One region of the Pseudarthrobacter sp. TE3704 genome, then DNA from elsewhere that is predicted to be linked to it. Evidence: predicted binding sites of a transcription regulator. Region 1 holds the regulator's gene; each other region holds the start of a gene.

Region 1 (4,527 bases):
GCCAACAGCACCAAGGGAATCCCAATCAGGACAATCTTGCCCCGGCGCGTCAGGCGCAACGGCGGCAGGGGCGCCGGCTTGCCCGGAGACTCCGGCGTACCCGCCGGCACCTGCGCGGACCGGGACCTGTCCCGCTGCGACAGAAGCTGGTGTGCTGGCTGATGGGAATGAACGCGCGGACCCTTGGCCTGCGAAGCGGATATAGCTGACATGAACTGAGCCCTCCTGGACCGTACTGTGCTGCCCGACCTTGCTGCTTCTATGTCCCGCTCCGCTGCTGCACCGCCGGCACTCCGGCTGGTTCTTCGAAAAACGCACGCTGTATTCGAATGATGCAAGCTTCGAGTAGAACACATGTTCGAACTTTGCTCCTTCAGTTTTAGCACCTATCAACGAACAATGTCGAGACTCGCTAGAACAAATGTTTGAAAAAGCAATGTGGCTGGCCTAGTTTTGAAGGAAAGAACAACCACCCTTGAAGTTGATCAGCAGGGTCTGACATTGAGGGAAGCTCACCCAGTCCGGCGCAGCGACAAGCCCGGTGGCAACCGAAAGGCATTGGCGAATATGGCAGCAGCAGCCACCGGGGGCAGGGCAGCCCCGCAGCCGAAGAAGACCGCCAAAGGGTTGACCCCCCGGCAGAAAAAAATCCTCGAAACCATCCAGCGCTCCGTCAATGACAACGGCTATCCGCCGTCCATGCGTGAAATCGGCGATACGGTGGGGCTCGCAAGCCTCTCAAGCGTGACGCACCAGCTCTCGCAGCTGGAGAAACTGGGATATCTCCGCCGGGATCCGAAGCGGCCGCGCGCCATGGAGGTGCTGATGCCCCTCACGTTAGACGGCGGGGCGGCCAAGACGGCGAACCAGCCTGCGGCCGCTTCGGCGCCTGGCGCCGGCGCAACAGTCACCGCGCTGCCCACGGCACTGGATACGGCAATGGTTCCCCTGGTTGGCCGCATTGCTGCCGGCGGCCCCATCCTGGCGGACCAGCTGGTGGAGGATGTCATGCCGCTGCCCCGCCAACTGGTGGGCCAGGGCGAGCTCTTTATGCTCAAAGTGGCTGGTGACTCCATGGTGGACGCAGCCATCTGCGACGGCGACTGGGTGGTGGTCCGCCGCCAGGCGGACGCCGCCAACGGCGACATCGTGGCCGCGCTCCTGGACGATGAAGCCACCGTCAAGACCTTCCGCCAGCGTGACGGCCACACATGGCTGCTCCCGCAGAACACGCAGTACGAACCCATTCTTGGCGATCACGCCACCATCATGGGCAAAGTGGTCTCGGTCCTGCGCTCACTCTAGGAACAACAAGGCCTGTTACAGCCAAAAATCCAAAAGACGGCACCTTCCCGGGTTTGAACTGGTCCCGGGGAGCAGTTCAGTTCAGGGAAGGTGCCGTCTTTTCAGTTGGAATCGCCTCAGTTGGACTCCCCTGCCAGCCTCTCAAGGGCCGCCACCGCGGTCTTCCGGTCCGTGGTGGCCCAGAACGGCGGCAGGGCAGCCCGCAGGAATCCTGCATACCGCTCCGTGGCCAGCCGGGAATCCAGAACTGCCACTACTCCCTTGTCGCCGGTGGACCGGATCAGCCGGCCGGCTCCCTGCGCCAGCCGAATGGCGGCGTGGGTTGCCGAGACCGACATAAAGCCGTTTCCGCCGGCTTGGGCCACCGCCCGGGAACGTGCTGTCATGAGGGGATCATCCGGCCGCGGGAACGGAATCCGGTCGATGACCACCAGCCGGCAGGACCCGCCCGGCACATCCACTCCCTGCCAGAGGGACATAGTGCCGAACAGGCAGGTGTCGGGCTCGTCGGCGAACTGCTTGACCAGGGCCGTCATGGTGGAGTCGCCCTGGCAGAGGACGGTCATGCCCAGCTTGGGCCGGAGGGCCTCGGCGGCTTCTTCCGCGGCGCGCCTGGAGGAGAAGAGGCAGAGCGCTCCGCCGCCCGATGCACGGATGAGCGCCTCCAGCTCAGCCAGGGATTCAGGGGACGCACCCCTGCCGGGTTTGGGCAGGTGCCCGGCCACATAGAGGATGCCCTGTTTCGGGTAGTCGAAGGGCGATCCCACGTCCACGCCGGTCCAGCTGGGAGCACCCTCGCCCACCAGGCCCAGCCCGCCGGCGGCCGGTTCGAAAGCGGAACCGATGGCAAGCGTGGCAGACGTCAAAACCACGGTGTGGCCGGCGAAAAGCCCCTCCCGCAACCGTCCGGCGACGGACAGCGGTGCGATGTTGATCAGGGCCGGCGCTGTTTCGTCCGGCTGTGAATAGCCCTGGGCGGGATCAAAGGAGCTGGCGCGTGAAAACCACACCACCTCCCGGTTCTCGCGGGCAGCGAGGAGCCGTTCGCAAAGTTCCAGGATGAGCATCAGGCGGGACCGCGCAAGCTGCCTGCCGCCGTCGGCCGTGGTGCTGCTGTCCCCCTTGGAGTCGGACAGCGCCGCGCGGCAGGCCTCACGCAGCTGGTCGATGCAGTCCAGCTGTTCGTCATTCAGCCCGTTCGGAAGCAGCCCGTTGGGCACGCCCGCGAGGGCGAGCTCAAGATTCGCGGCTGCGGCGTTGAGCGCATCCACCGTGATGGCCGTATGCTTCCGCGCCCCGGAAGCTGCCGCGTGGATCATGGCCACCGAAAGCTGGCCCGACACCGCACCCGTGACCCTGTCCTGGAGTTCATGGGCTTCATCCACCACCACGACGTCGTATTCGGGAAGGACCGCCAGGCCCTCGAAAGCGCTGACAGCCAGCATGGCGTGGTTGGTGACCACAACGTCGGCTTCCGCGGCGTCCTGCCGGGCAAGCTCGCTGAAACACTCCGCAGCCATCGGGCACTTCTGGGCGCCCAGGCATTCCATGGACGTCACCGACACCTGCCGCCACGCCCGGTCCGTTACGCCGGGCAGGAGTTCGTCACGGTCGCCGGTTGCGGTCTTCTCCGCCCATTCACGCAGGCGCACCACTTCTTTTCCGAGCTGGGACGCCGGTCCGCCCACCGTCGCTGCGAAGTGGGGAACGCTGGTGTCCTCCCCCAGCGAAAAGAGCTGGCCCTCGGAAGGTTCCTCGGACGGGAACCCGCCCTCCAGCTTGTGCCGGCAGACGTAATTGGACCGGCCCTTCACCAGGGCCACTTTGACGGGCCGGTCAAGGGCAGGCGTGATGGCTTTGAGGAGCCGGGGCAGGTCCCTGCCCACGATCTGCGTCTGCAGTGCCAACGTTGCCGTGGAGACCAGGGCGGGTTTGTTGCTCTCCAGGGCGTGCGCGATCAGGGGTATCAGGTAGGCCAGCGACTTACCGGTACCCGTTCCTGCCTGGACGAGCAGGTGGTTGCCCGTTTCGATGGCCCGGGCAACCTGTTTGGCCATCTCGTGCTGCCCCGCGCGGCTCTGGCCGCCCATGGCGGCCACGGCCCGGTCGAGCAGTTCGATAACGAACTGCCCGCCGGCCGTGTCCGTGGCTTCGCCGGCCACGGCGTCAGTCATTGCTGATGAATGATTCCAGTTCGGCCGCGAGGCCTTCCCGCACCATCACCACGGCACGGGTACCAGCCTCAACGTGGTCCACGCTGATGATCTCGGCGTCAGACTCGTGGAGCTTGCTGATCAGGTCACCGCGGTTGTACGGAATGAGCAGTTCCAGCTTGACGCTGGGCCGTGGAATGGCGTCGCTGATCGCTTTCAGCAGCTCTGCGATTCCTTCACCGGTGCGTGCCGACACCACCACGTGGCGCGGTTCGCGCTGCTTCAGCCGTTCCACCACGAAGGGGTCCGCCGCATCGGCCTTGTTCAGGACGATGATTTCGGGAACCTTGCGGGCATCCACTTCGCTGAAGACCTTGCGGACTGCGGCGATCTGCCCTTCCGGGTCCGGGTGCGACACGTCCACCACGTGCAGGATCAGGTCGGCGTCGGCGACCTCCTCCAGGGTGGAGCGGAATGCCTCCACGAGCTGGGTGGGCAGCGACCGGACAAAACCCACGGTGTCGGCCAGGGTGTATCCCAGGCCGTCCGCCGTCTCCGCCTTGCGGACTGTGGGGTCCAGCGTGGCGAACAGGGCGTTCTCCACCAGGACGCCGGCGTCCGTCAGCCGGTTGAGCAGCGAGGACTTGCCGGCGTTTGTGTACCCGGCGATGGCCACGGACGGGACGGCATTACGACGGCGGTTGGCGCGTTTGGTTTCGCGGGCAGGCTTCATCGCGGCGATCTCGCGCCGCAGCTTGGCCATGCGCGTGCGGATCCGCCGGCGGTCCAGTTCGATCTTCGTCTCACCGGGACCGCGGGAACCCATACCGGCCGCTGCGCCGCCCACCTGGCCACCGGCCTGGCGGGACATGGACTCGCCCCAGCCGCGGAGGCGGGGAAGCAGGTATTCGAGCTGGGCAAGCTCAACCTGCGCCTTGCCTTCGCGGCTCTTGGCGTGCTGGGCGAAGATGTCCAAAATCAGTGCCGTGCGGTCAATGACCTTGACCTTGACGATGTCTTCAAGCCCGCGCCGCTGGGACGGGGCAAGCTCGGCGTCCACCACCACGGT
Region 2 (4,527 bases), on a different contig from region 1:
TTCGGTGACGGATTCCAGCAACCATTGCTCCGAGAGAGGATCACGGCGCAGTTCAAAGGTCCGCAGCGGCGAGTCTGATGTGCGACGCACTTGGACGCGCCAGTGTTCGATGTCCACGACGTTTCCGACGCCGACGGGGACGCTGCGGCGGGTTTCCCACCAAGAGTCCCTGGTAAACCAGTGCAGCGGCTCGGCTGCCACCGCCCAAATCTTGCCGTCGTAGCGGACGGCCAGGGGAGTCCCGGCAGTGGTGAACCGGACGTCCACAGGGGTGTTGAGGGTAGGGGCTTCAGGGGTGATGGTCATGTGCTTGTTTTCTTCCTGGGTGGTGCAGAGAGCGGCCGTTTAGGCGGCTTTGACGAGGGGGAGTTCGTCCCAGTGGGTGGTGTATCTGGGGGAGAGCATGTCGCGTTTCATGGTCCAGTCCGGCCCGCCCCGGATCCCTCCGTGGCCCAGGCCGATCGAGCCGCGCCCGTACCGGCGCGTGACGTCTTCGAGCAGGGTTCCGATCTGGCGTTCCTCGTGCGGATTCTCGAACAATGACAGCGGTGCCTGGTTGCCGGAGGGGCGCAGGTCAGTGACCATGATCCCTGCCCGGGCGTACCGGACGCCCTCGACAATCCGGGGCAGGAGCGCGTGGCCGGCTTTGGTCAGGATCACCGGGTCCGCCGTGGGCATCGGCAACGGCACACACACCGAAGGGTAGGAGGCGTCGTTTGCGTTGAAGTGCGAGGTTCCGGCGAACGCGGTCAGGACCTTGGCCTGCAGCCCGTGTTTGGCCAGCCGCGCCGATGCCTGCTGCCCGTACACGCTCATGACCTGCCGGATCCCCGCGGCGGTGGTGATGGGTTTGGCGAACGAACGGGAGAAGATCAGCTGGTCCCGCCCGATCCGTTCCTCTTCCATGGGGATGCAGGGGGTGCCCTGCAGTTCCAGGACGGTGCGCATCATGACTACGTTGAACTTGTCCCGGATCGCGACGGGATCTGCCCGGAGCAGGTCGGCGATGGTGAAGATGCCCATCACGTTCAGCCGCCTGGTTAGCCGCCCGGCGATGCCCCACACTTCCTCGACGGACAGTCGGCCCAGCAGGGCCTCCCGCTCCGCGGTGGGGACGGAGTCCCAGTGGCACACCCCCGCGAAGGCCTTGTTGTTCTTCGCCCACTTGTTGGCCAGCTTCGCCAGCGTTTTTGTCGGCGCGATCCCGACACAGACCGGCACACCGACGTTCCGCCGGACCGCCGCCTTCATCGAGCGTCCCATTGCGGCCAGCTCGGCGGGGGTGCCTTTGACGCCGAGGAAGGCCTCGTCGATGCTGTAGACCTCCAGCCAGGCCGAGTACCGGCCCAGCAGCTCCATCACCCGGGCGCTGATGTCCCCGTACAGCTCGTAGTTGCTCGACAGCGCGACGAGGTCCCATTCCTTCGCCCGCGGGGCGAGCTTGAACCAGGGATCACCCATGGCGATGCCGAGGGCTTTGGCCTCGGGGGAGCGGGTAACCGCGCAGCCGTCATTGTTGGACAGCACGATCACGGGCTTGCCTTCCAGGGAAGGGTCGAACGCCCGCTCCGCGGAAGCGTAGAAACAGTTCACGTCCACGTGCGCGATCTGCGGCATATGCCGCATCAACGCCGGCTTAGACATCGCCGCACCCTAAACGTGATGCAAACATCGGACAGCGACGCCCCAAATAGTCAGGTCGGACAGGGCCGGCACTTCAATGTCCGGGTACGCCGGATTCTCCGCCTGCAGCACCACCCCTTCCGGGGTGATGCGCAGACGCTTGATTGTCAGCTCCCCGTCCAGGACCGCGACGACCACGGACCCGTCGTGCGGCTCCAGCGCCCGGTTCACGATCAGCTCATCCCCGTCACTGATCCCGGCGCCTGTCATCGACTCCCCGGACACCCGCACCACATAGGTGCTGGTGACGTCCTTGATCAGGTGCGCGTTCAGGTCAATCCGACCATCGAAATAGTCCTGCGCCGGCGACGGAAACCCCGCCGCCACCGGCACCGGAGAGACCAGCACCGACAACAAAGACACCCCCGCCTCTATCACACGAGGACCGACAATAACGCCCACAACACACCCTTATTCGAATATATGTTCGATCAGGTAATCCTACCCTGGAGCTCTGACACGGGCACCAAAAGGAACGGGTTATACCCAATGGGGACAGCTTTGAGCTGTGCGGAGGGCTCCACCTGCCCGCCAGTGGGCATAACCCGTACCCTCAAGCCCTGGACTCCGCTGCGCTCCATCCAGGAACCGGTCCTGCGCTGCGCTCCGGCCTGTAAGAGCCTGTTTTTGCCTTACATGTGGCTGGGTTGTTCTCCGTACAAGGCCACTGATCGTAGCCGTCCGGGGGCCCGACCCGTCAACCCACGCTCCCGTCCAGGCCCACGCGGTCGCTTCGCTCCCTTACTTCGCGGACCTGCCCGTGCGCTCTTCGGGGTTGACGGCCCACCCTCGACCGGCTGGACCAGTGGGGGCCTCGCACGGCGGGGCAGGAAGGAGGTGGCTACATGAGCATCGACGAACTGATCAAGCTCGCGACTTCGGTCGTGAGCCTGGCGACAGCTGTCATCGCTCTGCTTTCCACGCGGAACGCGCTCCTAACGAGCAAACGCTCCCGAGCGGCAACTCGGAAGCGTAAGCGTAAAGCAAGGAAGGCGTAGCTACTGAAAATCCGGTGGTCGTGACCGCAAGGGTTGCGGCCACCGGGCTCCTTCTTAGCCTAGGTTCAACTCACCGATAAGGAAACCCTCATGGAAGCACTGACGATCGTGAACTTCATGCTCTCGCTGGCAGCGCTTGGCGCTTCCATCACCGCCTACCGCACCATCTCCAAGGTCCGGAAGGACCAGGAAACCTAAACCAGGGCGCAGGCCGGGCCGCCCGACCAGGGTCGACCCGGCCCTACCCGGCCGGTTCGCTGCCGGGTGTTGTGTCCTCATCCCGTACGCGGCGCAGCAAGGCCGCCATGCTGCGCACGGCCGCGGGGTCTTTTTGCCAGGGCTTGCCGTTACGCGTACAGGCGTGAACCCTGTTCACCCCTGATCCTTTAGCCGCTTCGGCGAATTCCGCCCAGGCCTCCTGGAGCTCCGCCAGCTCTTCAGGCGTCAACGGTTCCTCCGCCTGCGGCTCAACGACGGCTGTTGAACCATCCGTCGCGCCCGCCGCTGTCCGGCCTCTCCTGAAAAAACTTCGTATTCCCATACCCGGCCCCCTGAATAGATGTCCCGCCAGGAGGAAAACTCCCCCGAGTTCCGCTGCGACTGGCGAGACAATCCCTACGCTATCAACGCCGAGGAATGCGTGAGGAAGCGGCAGCGGGTCCGCACGCTTGGAACGCGCACCCGCTGCCTGTAAACATCCTGCTGCTTACGCCTTCGAGCATGCCATACCGACTGCCGCCAGACATGTCCGGGCGTCAGTACGGCCTTATCAAGAGGCTAGATAGTAAGTAGCCTTACTAGTGAACGTGGTGTCTAGCAGCGGGCACCGCGTTCCCTTCGTCGACCACCCTTCGCCGGGACTGCATGCTCGGTGGGCTCGCACTGGTTTTCGCTGCGCTTCAACCAGTTGATGGGCGTCCGCTGGCGCGGCCGGCTGTTGGGTCCAGGGCGCGCCGTCGCAGAGCTCCGGGCGCCCTGGCCCTGTTCTGTCTACGACGTTTTTTGGCTGCTGTCCTACGGATCGTACGTGCCCGCTCCACCCCGTCTAGCCCCTCCTTCGTCGGGGCCTGCGTCCCGAAAATTCTTCAGCCAGGGATCAACGCTCCGCGCCGATCCCGCAAGATTTTTCGGCCCTTGCCCCGCGGGTAGACGGGCCTCCGTCGGGCACAGCTCCGCAAGCTCCGCCAGCAGCCAAAAAACAACGGGGGGAGAGGGGAAGCTGGCCGGTCACCACGAACCGCCCCACCCACCACATTCCTCTGCAAAAGGAGCAAAAACCATGAACGCAGTAACCAAGAAGACGGTGATCCTTGCGGACACCGGGGAAACCATCGACGACGTGACGGTGCTGGGCGATTACCACCTGAACGGCGGCTACGAGTGGATGGAACTCATCGAAGAGCACGGCTGGGCCGTGCTCTCCAGCTGGGGCCATGAGGGCTGGGACCTGGGCCAGTGGCCCTACGTCATGGTCGCGGCCACGCGCACCGCTGACAGTATCGGGAACCTGTTCGGCGTCGCCACCTACTGCGAGGGTGACGTTACCTGCACCTTCTACCGGACCAAGGCCCGGCAGTGGGACGCGATCAGCGAGCACGCCTTCACTTACTGGAAGAACGGGCAGGCGCACGGCCCGGATGACCTGCCCGAAGCCGCCGCCGAGCTTCCCAGCCGGTACCGGATGCCCTACGCCGTCCACGCCGCATAACCACCAATCCTTGCCGGGCGGGAAACCCGCCCGGCAGGGATCCCGGCCTCCAGCACTCTGACATAGGACAAGAACCATGACGGAAACCAACCGCATCACGGAAAACACGGCACAGACCGTTGTTTTCCTCGAAGCCCT
Region 3 (4,527 bases), on a different contig from region 1:
CGCTGGTGTAGAAAAGTACGGCTTCGTCAAAGTGCTGCCACGGCTGCGCCAGGTTGACGTGGTCGATGACGGCGCCGGCTCCGCTCGAGGAGCGCTCCAGGCCCCCGCCGAGCTCACCGGCCTGCCGGAATTCAGCAGTCCACGCCGCGGTGCCGTCCGGGCTGCCCTGGCACAGGAAGATTTCGGTGGAGTCCGGGGCCGAGATGCCCTGGAACACTTCCTCGTCGGCCTGGACCTTGCGGGCCACCACCGGTGCCTTGAGCTGCTGGGCCCGGGCGGACGCAATGACCGGCGAATCGACGTCGAAGCCCAGCGCGGCGATGGCGGGTTCGGCATGCGAGGCCGCCTGCTCGTTGATGATCACGCGGGCCTGGCCCATGGTCCAGAGCTGGACGTCCTTGGTGCGGTGCCGGCCCTCGAATGCGAAGCCGAGCTGGCCCAGGAGCTTCTCGAGCTGCGCGGTATCGTCCGCCTTCACCTCGGCGAAGTTGAAGCCGGCCGGTTCGTTCACCTTGGGCAGGGTGGCCAGTTCCATGGGATAACGACGGCGGATGGCGGCACTGCCGCCCCCTTCGGCTTCCGCCGCGGCGGCGAGCCATTTGGCGCTCTGTTCCTCCAGCCAGATCAGCGAGCGCATGGCGTCCACGGCGGTACGGTCAACATCCGACTGGCGGAAGACGTCGTTGAAGACCTCCAGGGAGACCGGGCCGGTGTAGCCGGCGCGGACCACGTGGCCCATGAATTTGGCGAGCTCGAACTGGCCCTCGCCCGGAAACACGCGGTAGTGGCGGCTCCAGGAGAGCACGTCCATGGTGAGTTTCGGGGCATCTGCCACCTGGACGAAGAAGATCTTGTCCGCGTTGATGTCCTCGATGGGCGCCGTATCCCAGTCGCGGGACAGGATGTGGAAGGAGTCCAGGCAGGTCCCAAGGTTGGGATGGTCCACCATCTCCACCAGGCGGTAGGCGTGCTCGTAGTCGTTGACGTACTTGCCCCAGGCCAATGCTTCGTAGGCCACCTTGATGCCGTGGTCGCCGGCCAGCTCGGCAAGCTGCGCCAACTGTGAGGCCCTGAGTCCGTCGTCGTCAATGGTTGCCGTGGCAACGTTGGAGCAGACCAGGATGGTGTCCATGCCAAGGCGGGACATCAGCCCGAATTTTGCCTCGGCCCGCCGGAGGTTGGCCTTGAGCAGGTCCGGCGTGACGCCGTCGAAATCGCGGAACGGCTGGTAGAGGTCAAGGCCCAGGCCCAGGTCAGCGGCCATCTTCCGGACATCCTCGGGACCCAGGGTGGAGGTGACCAGGTCCTGCTCAAAGATCTCAATGCCGTCGAACCCTGCAATGGCGCAGGCCTGCATCTTTTCCTTCAGCGTGCCGGAGAGGCAGACGGTGGCGATTCCGGTGCGCATCAGGCTGCCACCTCCTCGGCGGCCACGAGTTCCAGGAAATGCGAGCGCATGCGGTCCGGGTCCGGTTCCAGTCCGGTGAAGATCCGGAAGGCGTCGGCGGCCTGGCCCACTGCCATGCGGCCTCCGTCCAGCACGGCGCAGCCCTTGGCCCGGGCGCCCCGGACCAGTTCGGTGTCGATGGGGCGGTAGACGATGTCCGCAACCCAGTGCCGGGCTTCCAGCAGGCCAAGGTCCAGCGGGACGCCGGGGTGCGCGGCCATGCCAACGGGGGTGCAGTGCACCAGGCCGTCGGTGAGCGGCATCAGCTGCGGCAGCTCCGCCGTCGTATGGGCTGTGACGGTGCTGTCCGGAAAGAAACCGGCCAGTTCGGCGGCGCGCTCAGCGGCGCGCTCAGGAGCCACGTCCACCAGGTCGAGTGCCTTGACGCCGGCGGAGAGCAGGGCGTAGGCGACGGCTGAACCGGCACCGCCGGCTCCGAGCTGGACCACGCGGTCCAGCTTCGCGCCGGGGAGGCCGGAAGCGAGGGCGGCGCCGAAGCCGGAGAAGTCAGTGTTGTGGCCGATGAAGCGGCCGTCCTCGATCACCACGGTGTTGACGGCGCCAAGCTTCAGGGCGTCCGGGGAGATGACATCCAGGTACTGCAGGACCAGCTGCTTGCAGGGGTGGGTGATGTTCAGTCCGTTGAAGCCGAGGGCGCGGGCGTTCTGGAGCAACTGGCCGACGGATTCGCCCGGCAGGCCCAGTTCCAGGAGGTCGATGGGGCGGTAAAGGTAGCGCAGGCCCTGCACATCACCTTCGCGTTCGTGCATGTAAGGGGTGAGTGACGGCGTCACGCCATCGCCGACCAGTCCCACCAGGTAGGACTCAGTTCGATTACTCATCCGTGCAGCTCCTTTGGTAACGGCACCGGAAGCGGACGTCCGCGCGTGGCGGAAGGTGCGGTTCCGGTGTTGGAAATAACAGTACAACAATTGTTCATCTATCGCACTAGCGTTCGTCATACGAACAGTTAGCGTTGCGGCAGCCGTGCGGCCAGCTCCGCGGCAGCGTCCTGCAGCAGCGGCACGTGCGCTTCCAGTGCCTCCAGGCTCAGGCGGAAGACCGGAACCGCAGTGGCCAGGGAGGCAAAGGCGTGGCCCTGGCCATTCAGCAGGGGCACGGCAACGGCGCGCATGCCGGCCTCGTTCTCCTCGTCCATCACCGCATAGCCCCGGCGGCGCGTGCGTTCAATCTCGTCGCGGAACAGTTGCCTGTCGGTGATGGATTTATCGGTCAATGCCTCCAGCGGCAGCTCCGCCAGCAGCCGCTCGCGCTCCGCATCCTCCGCGAAAGCCACCAGGGCCTTGCCCACCGCGGTGGTGGAGAGGGAGCCCAGATGCCCGGGGTCGGAGGTGACGCGGAAGATCTGCGGACCGTCCACCTTGTTGACGGTGAGGTGGTGGTTCCCGTCGCGGACGCTCAGAATCGTCGCCTCACCCGTCTGCTCGGTCACGCGCCGCAGCACAGGCATGGCCGTGCCGGCAAAGCCGTGGTGGTTGGAAACCCGCTGGCCCAGCTGGAAGATCCGCAGCCCAAGATGGTAGCGGCGGCCATCCGGTTCATAATCCACGAACCCGTCCCGGGCCAGCGAGCCAAGGAGCCGGTACGTGGTGCTGAACGGCAGCTCCGCGCGGCGTGAAATCTCCGCCGCGCTGGCGCCCCGGGGCTCATCCCCCAGGAGGACCAGGAGGCTCAGCGCCTTGCCCACCATGTCCGTGCGGTCGGCCTTTTTCCCTGCAGTCCCGGACCCGCGGGCATCAGCGGGAACATCATCGGCCACTGTGGTTTGGTTCACACTCATACCTCGATGTTGCCACAATGTGAGAGCTATTTCTAGATCGTGATTATTTTCTTGACAGGTGACAGCCCTCACAGCCATCATTGCTGTATCGCACAAGCAGCTCTCACCATGCGGCTACTTGTCCCGGATCTACTGTTCGATCCAGCGCATAGCGCCCCCGCCCGCACCCAGGCGGCTGCGACCAAGTTTTAAATTCGCGACAATGTCGTCACACAAAGGAACTCCATGAGCCAGACACTTCCGTCCGCCGGAGCGGGCACCGCCACCCATGGCGGGACGCCCAAGAAGGCGGCCCTCGCCAGCTTCCTGGGCAGCGCCGTCGAATACTACGACTTCTTCATCTTCGGCTCCGCAGCCGCGCTGATCTTCCCCACCGTCTTCTTCCCGGACGCTGATGCCAACGCCGCCATCATGTCCTTTGCAACCTTTGGTTTCGCATACGTCGCGCGCCCCGTGGGCGCCGTGATCCTGGGCCACTTCGGCGACCGGGTGGGCCGGCGGAAAGTCCTGATGTTCACCCTGCTGCTCATGGGTGCCTCCACGTTCCTCATCGGCTGCCTGCCCGACTTCAACACCGTGGGCTGGTGGGCTCCGGCACTACTGGTGCTGGCGCGGCTCTGCCAGGGCCTTTCCGCCGCCGGCGAGCAGGCCGGAGCGTCCTCCATGACCCTCGAGCACGCCCCGGACAACCGCCGCTCCTTCTTCACCTCCTGGACCCTCACCGGCACCCAGGGCGGCCAGATCCTCGCAGCCCTGGTCTTCATCCCCGTCCTCGCCCTCCCGGACGAGATCAAGTACGGCATCGGCTGGCGCATCCCGTTCTGGCTCAGCGCCGTCGTGGTGGTTGTTGCGTTCTTCATCCGCCGCACCCTGCACGAGCCCCCCGCGTTCGAGGAAGCCCAGAAGTCCGCCCAGATCTCCAAACTCCCCGTGGCCGACCTCCTCAAGGCCCACTGGCGCGACGTCCTGCGCGTTATCTGCTGTGCCTTCATCGCCGCCGTTTCCACCGTGTTCGGCACCCTCGCCATCAGCTACGCCAAGACCGTTGCCGGCGTTGACGGCACCACCACCCTCTGGCTCGTGGTGGGCGCCAACCTCGTGGCCCTGGGAACCCAGCCACTGTTCGGCATGCTGGCGGACAGGATCGGACGCAAGCCGGTGTTCATCTATGGCGCACTCTCCAGCGCCGCCCTCACCCCGCTATTCCTGCTCAGCCTCGAATCCGGCAGCGTCCCCCTGATGTTCCTCGCCGCCATCGGTTTCTTCTCCTGCGGTTACG
Region 4 (4,527 bases), on a different contig from region 1:
CAGTACCTGACGGCGTTGGTCAGGATCGCCGGGATGTGGTGTTCTTCGGCGAGCCGGAGCATACGCACCGCGTGGGAGGTACTCAGCGGGGAACCTGGGGGACTTAGCTGCGAGACAATCTCGGCAACCACTGTCCCGCCGGGCATGACGTCCAGCCACTGCTTGAACAGTGTCCGAGGCCGGAGGTATCTCCGCCCTCCCATGGCCAGGCCGACGTCCGAATCCGGCCCGAGCAGGACGGTCAATACCGGCTTGAGTGTGTGGGGGTCAAGGGTCCGGGAGGCAAGCTCGGCGCGTGTGACAGCCACCGGGACGGCGCCCCCGGACTTCCCTGAGGTCCGGGCATGGGCATCAGAGACCAGCCGGCATAAGGCACGGTACCCTGCCCCGTTGTTATGGCCGCGTGCAAGCACCACCACCCTGCCCGCCACCTGGGTGCGGTGATCGCCGTCGTCGTCAAAGACTGCAAGGTCCACCCCAACAATGGGATCGATTCCTGCCGCCATGCATGCCTTGAGGTGCTTGATGGTCCCGTACAGGCCGTCGCGGTCAGTGCAGGCGAGCGCTGTGGCACCGTCAGCTGCCGCGCTTTGGGCAAGTTCTTCCGGCCAGGAGACGCCATAGTGGGCACTGAATGCCGTGGAGACGTGAAGATGCGTAAAGCTCATGCTGGTGAGGGTCGGAGGCCGTCATGGATCCGCAGCAGCCGCCAGCGGCCGCTGCCAATGTGCCGGGTGAGGTCGAGGGTGAGCGGTTCTTCCTGCTGCCGAGGGGCGCTTTCGCCGGCTTCAACCGGCAGTACCTGGACACGCCAGATTTCGTGGTCAACCACTCCCTGTCCGCTTCCGAGCGGTGCCCGGCTTACTTCATCCCACCATTGCCGCCGTTCATACCAGCGGACTGGTTCAGCACAGACAGCGTAGGAACGTCCTGACCAGGTAAGGCTCACCGGCTGGCCGTCAGGAGCGCAGGCAACATCAACGGATTCGCTGAACATGCCCATGGGCGCCTCCCGGTGAAACTGGACCTATTCGAATATGTATTCGAATAGGTCCAGTCTACGCCCGGTTCCCGGCCAACGCATCTACAGGTGGACAAAGAAGCCCCGCCGGCTTCCTCCGTTTCCTCTTCACAGGGGTGGACGGACCGTACGCCAGGGAGCAGGATTGTGCCATGGACACCAAAGACGCACTCCTCAAGCAGGTCAGCATCAAAGCCCAGGACTCAACCCTGGTGGCCACCTTCGACCTGGACGGCACCATTCCGGGCTCCGGCGCCTACGTGGTGGGGCTTGTCGCAGCCAGCCCGGACTATTCATCCCAGCGGCGGCTCGGCATTGAATTCATGAACGGCGAACCCATCGCCTTCTACTCGTTCAGCCACGAGCAAAGCACGGAAGAGAACTACGACCTCTCGGGCGTAACCCACTCAGAGAACACCATCACCGGCCACTTTCCCCTCGCTGCCATTAATGGGCTCGGAAAGTCACACGTCATGACAGGCTTCAGCGAGGCGGACGGCCGGGAATTCCAGTCCGGCGTTCCGGTGGATGAAGCACTGTAAGAAGGCGTGAGCTGACCTGTAAAGGGTCAGCTGTTTTCTTTGTGGACCCGCATCTCGAGCTCGATGAAGCCGGAGATCATGGCGCGGTAGGTTGATTCGACGATGTCCGGATCGATGTCCTTCTTTTCGGCCGCGGACCGGACATGTTCGATGATCCGTTCCACCCGCCCCGGGGCGCGGACTTCAGCGTCGTCGCCCTTCAGGGTTCCGGCGATGCGGATCAGCCGTTCGCGGCGGGCGATGAGGGTGACAATCTGCTCATCCACTTCGTCAACAGCAACCCGGACGGCAGCGAGCTGTTCCTTGTCGGCCAAAGCGTCTCTATCGTTTCCTTGAATTGTTGCCATCGTCTGACAGTATCGAAGCATGCAGCCCCGAGTCGACTTCATCTCATTAGGTGTCCGCAGCGTCCCGGCGTCCCGTGCCTTCTATGTTGAGGGCCTCGGCTGGCCGGTCCATCAGGAGGTCCCCGGCGACGTCGTCTTCATCCAGGTAAACCACGGCCTGGTGCTCTCGCTGTGGGACGCCCGGCAAATGCAGGCCGAGGCGGGCGTCAGCGCTCCGGGTCCGGTGCCGTGCATCACCTTGAGCCACAACCTCGGCAGCACGGAAGAGGTGGACCGGGTCATGGCGGAGGCAGCAGCGGCGGGGGCCGCCATCATCGCCGAGCCGGTGACGCAGCCCTGGGGCGGCTACAGCGGCTACTTCGCCGACCCCGACGGTTTCCGCTGGGAAGTTGCGTACAACCCCGCCTGGGCCGTGGACGACGGCGGCGCGGTCACCGTATAGGGCGGCGGCAGCGTCCCTGGGCTGCTAGAGAATCCCGGGCTGCTAGAACAGTGCCTCCACCGGCTGGATCAGTTCCGGCCCGTTGTTACGAACGTTGCCTACCTCCTTGCCCACGGACTCCACCCGCCAGTCCGCTGCCACGTCCTTGACCCCCGACCGCACCAGGTCCACCAGCCCGGCGGCGTCATCCACGTCGGGATCGAGCCACGCCTGCATAGTCGCCTTGTCCATGGGCAGGGGAACCCGGTCATGCAGTGCGGTCAGCTTTCCGAAGACCGTCGATTCACTGCCCGGGGGCGGCGTATCGGTCGTAAGGATGGACGTTGAAAGCAACCACTGGCCCGGTTCCCCGGCTGGGACGGACGGGTCCTTCCACCACTCGTAGAGCCCGGCAAAGACCAGGCCCCGGTTTTCTCCGGGATGCACGTAGTAGGGCTGCTTCGATTTCCCGGGGCCCTGTTTCCATTCGTAGTACCCGTCTGCCGGCACCGCGCAGCGCCGGGACTGGACGGCCTTGCGGAAGGCCGGCTTCTCCAGCACCGATTCGCTCCTGGCGTTGATCATCCGTGACCCGATGCCGGGATCCTTCGCCCAGGAAGGGACCAGGCCCCACTTTGCAACATGCAGCTGGCGTACCTGCTTACGAGTCGGCCCGTCGTCAATCAGCCGTTCCAGGACGATCGGGACATCATCGGTGGGCGCCACGTTCCACGAGGGCGGGATGCTCACCTCGTCCTCCAGCTCGGCGTCGAACTCTGCCAGGAGGTCCCCCACGGCACGTGCCATCACATAGCGTCCACACATGGCTCCAGCATGCCATCGGCGCCACATACTGTCATCCACGCGGCACCGGGACCGCCGGGGCAGGGGGAATACCGGGCGGCGCGCTACCGTTGACAGGAACGAAACCTACATCGACGCAGAGGAGAATTCTGTGGACTTCACTCCCGAATCCGGCACCATCACCATGTTTTCCACCACCTGGTGCGGTTACTGCAACCGGCTCAAAAAGCAGCTGGACGCGCAGGGCATCGGCTACACCGAGATCAACATCGAGGAAGTGGAGGGCACGGCCGAACTCGTGGAGCAGCTGAACGGCGGCAACCGCACCGTTCCCACGGTCCTGTTCCCGGACGGCACAGCCGCCACCAACCCCTCCGCCGCCGAGGTCAAGACGCGCCTGGCAGCATAACCACCGCGGCCGCCCGGCCGTTCGAACCGTTGCGGGTCATGCCCCCAGGCTGCTGAATGAAGCAGTTTCCAGGGTGGCATGGCCCGCATACGTCTGCAGGACTGCCTCCACCACGGCCTCCACATGCACGCCGGGAACCAGATCGTCCACCGCCCCGGCCGTGGCAGGGTCCCACTCCAGCCCCAGGGCTGCGTAACTGTCGGTCAGGACTTTCCGTATCGGTGCGGAGTTTTCCACCACAATCACCGAACTGAAAAGCCACCCGCCGGCAACCACCCGCTGCGCTGTGCCCACGAGCTTCACGCGGTGCGCCGGGCGGGCGGGATCAGTGCCGTGCACGCTGAACTCGCCGGGGCAGTATTCACCGGGTATTTCCCCGACAGCCGCCTGTACCCCTGCCCTGCGCAACGCCTGGGCAAACAACTCCCCGAAGTGCCCGAACCGGGTCTTGGAGCCGGCAATGGCATCCGGGTCCGGCTCGATGTGATCCACTACCAGTGTGCCCTGGTGGTAGGCGGCGGCGCGTCCCCCGGCCCTGCGGACCAGCGGCTCGAAGCCGTTGGCCCTGCATGCCTGCGCGGCTGCTTCGAATCCCGGCAGGCGGGTGTCGCGCTGGCCGAAGGCGACGGTGGGGGCGGGCCGGTAGAGCCGCAGGGTTGGCCCGATCTCCCCGGACCTGGCCCTGGCCAGGAGCTCCAGCCCGAATTCCAGGTCACGGCCTGCTCCCAGCGAGGCTTCCTGCCGCACCACTGTCAGTGTGCGGGGTCCCGGACCGGCGTCATGCATGTTGCTGAGCTCCCTTGTGGTCTTGCCATTCCTTGTTCTTGCCGCCGCGTTCGCCGCGATTGACGCCGTCTGACTCTGGCGGGCAAGCCCCACCTAGGTTACGCCGTAGCCTTCCAGATCATTTACATCGCGGCATCGTGTTCGCCTCGGTTCAGCCCCCGGATCACAGGCCGCGGCGCCCCACCCACAGGCCGTGG

The links. Region 1 encodes LexA, which represses DNA repair genes until DNA is damaged. Its sites were predicted from a motif close to TCGAACANNTGTTCGA; they were not measured.
Region 2: the regulator LexA is predicted to act here: its motif matches at 2,099-2,114, upstream of ACZ9BC_RS17800 (LexA family protein).
Region 3: the regulator LexA is predicted to act here: its motif matches at 2,372-2,387, upstream of ACZ9BC_RS00625 (shikimate dehydrogenase).
Region 4: the regulator LexA is predicted to act here: its motif matches at 1,032-1,047, upstream of ACZ9BC_RS05930 (DUF6504 family protein).

The regions. Positions count from the first base shown of each region.
Region 1 is NZ_JBWCCJ010000006.1:42,677-47,203, forward strand. It holds gene ACZ9BC_RS16360 (LysM peptidoglycan-binding domain-containing protein) at 1-212, opposite strand, end outside; gene lexA (transcriptional repressor LexA) at 568-1,305, shown strand; gene ACZ9BC_RS16370 (ATP-dependent DNA helicase) at 1,422-3,479, opposite strand; gene hflX (GTPase HflX) at 3,472-4,527, opposite strand, start outside.
Region 2 is NZ_JBWCCJ010000007.1:24,013-28,539, forward strand. It holds gene ACZ9BC_RS17790 (hypothetical protein) at 1-306, opposite strand, end outside; gene ACZ9BC_RS17795 (Y-family DNA polymerase) at 346-1,644, opposite strand; gene ACZ9BC_RS17800 (LexA family protein) at 1,654-2,085, opposite strand; gene ACZ9BC_RS17805 (hypothetical protein) at 2,529-2,681, shown strand; gene ACZ9BC_RS17810 (hypothetical protein) at 2,923-3,129, opposite strand; gene ACZ9BC_RS17815 (hypothetical protein) at 3,961-4,389, shown strand; gene ACZ9BC_RS17820 (hypothetical protein) at 4,466-4,527, shown strand, end outside.
Region 3 is NZ_JBWCCJ010000001.1:123,465-127,991, forward strand. It holds gene ACZ9BC_RS00620 (bifunctional sugar phosphate isomerase/epimerase/4-hydroxyphenylpyruvate dioxygenase family protein) at 1-1,408, opposite strand, end outside; gene ACZ9BC_RS00625 (shikimate dehydrogenase) at 1,408-2,289, opposite strand; gene ACZ9BC_RS00630 (IclR family transcriptional regulator) at 2,418-3,248, opposite strand; gene ACZ9BC_RS00635 (MFS transporter) at 3,474-4,527, shown strand, end outside.
Region 4 is NZ_JBWCCJ010000002.1:429,899-434,425, forward strand. It holds gene ACZ9BC_RS05925 (DNA polymerase III subunit alpha) at 1-668, opposite strand, end outside; gene ACZ9BC_RS05930 (DUF6504 family protein) at 665-1,003, opposite strand; gene ACZ9BC_RS05935 (hypothetical protein) at 1,174-1,563, shown strand; gene ACZ9BC_RS05940 (chorismate mutase) at 1,590-1,910, opposite strand; gene ACZ9BC_RS05945 (VOC family protein) at 1,930-2,352, shown strand; gene ACZ9BC_RS05950 (SOS response-associated peptidase) at 2,395-3,156, opposite strand; gene ACZ9BC_RS05955 (mycoredoxin) at 3,287-3,544, shown strand; gene ACZ9BC_RS05960 (lipoate--protein ligase family protein) at 3,581-4,330, opposite strand; gene ACZ9BC_RS05965 (ABC1 kinase family protein) at 4,494-4,527, opposite strand, start outside.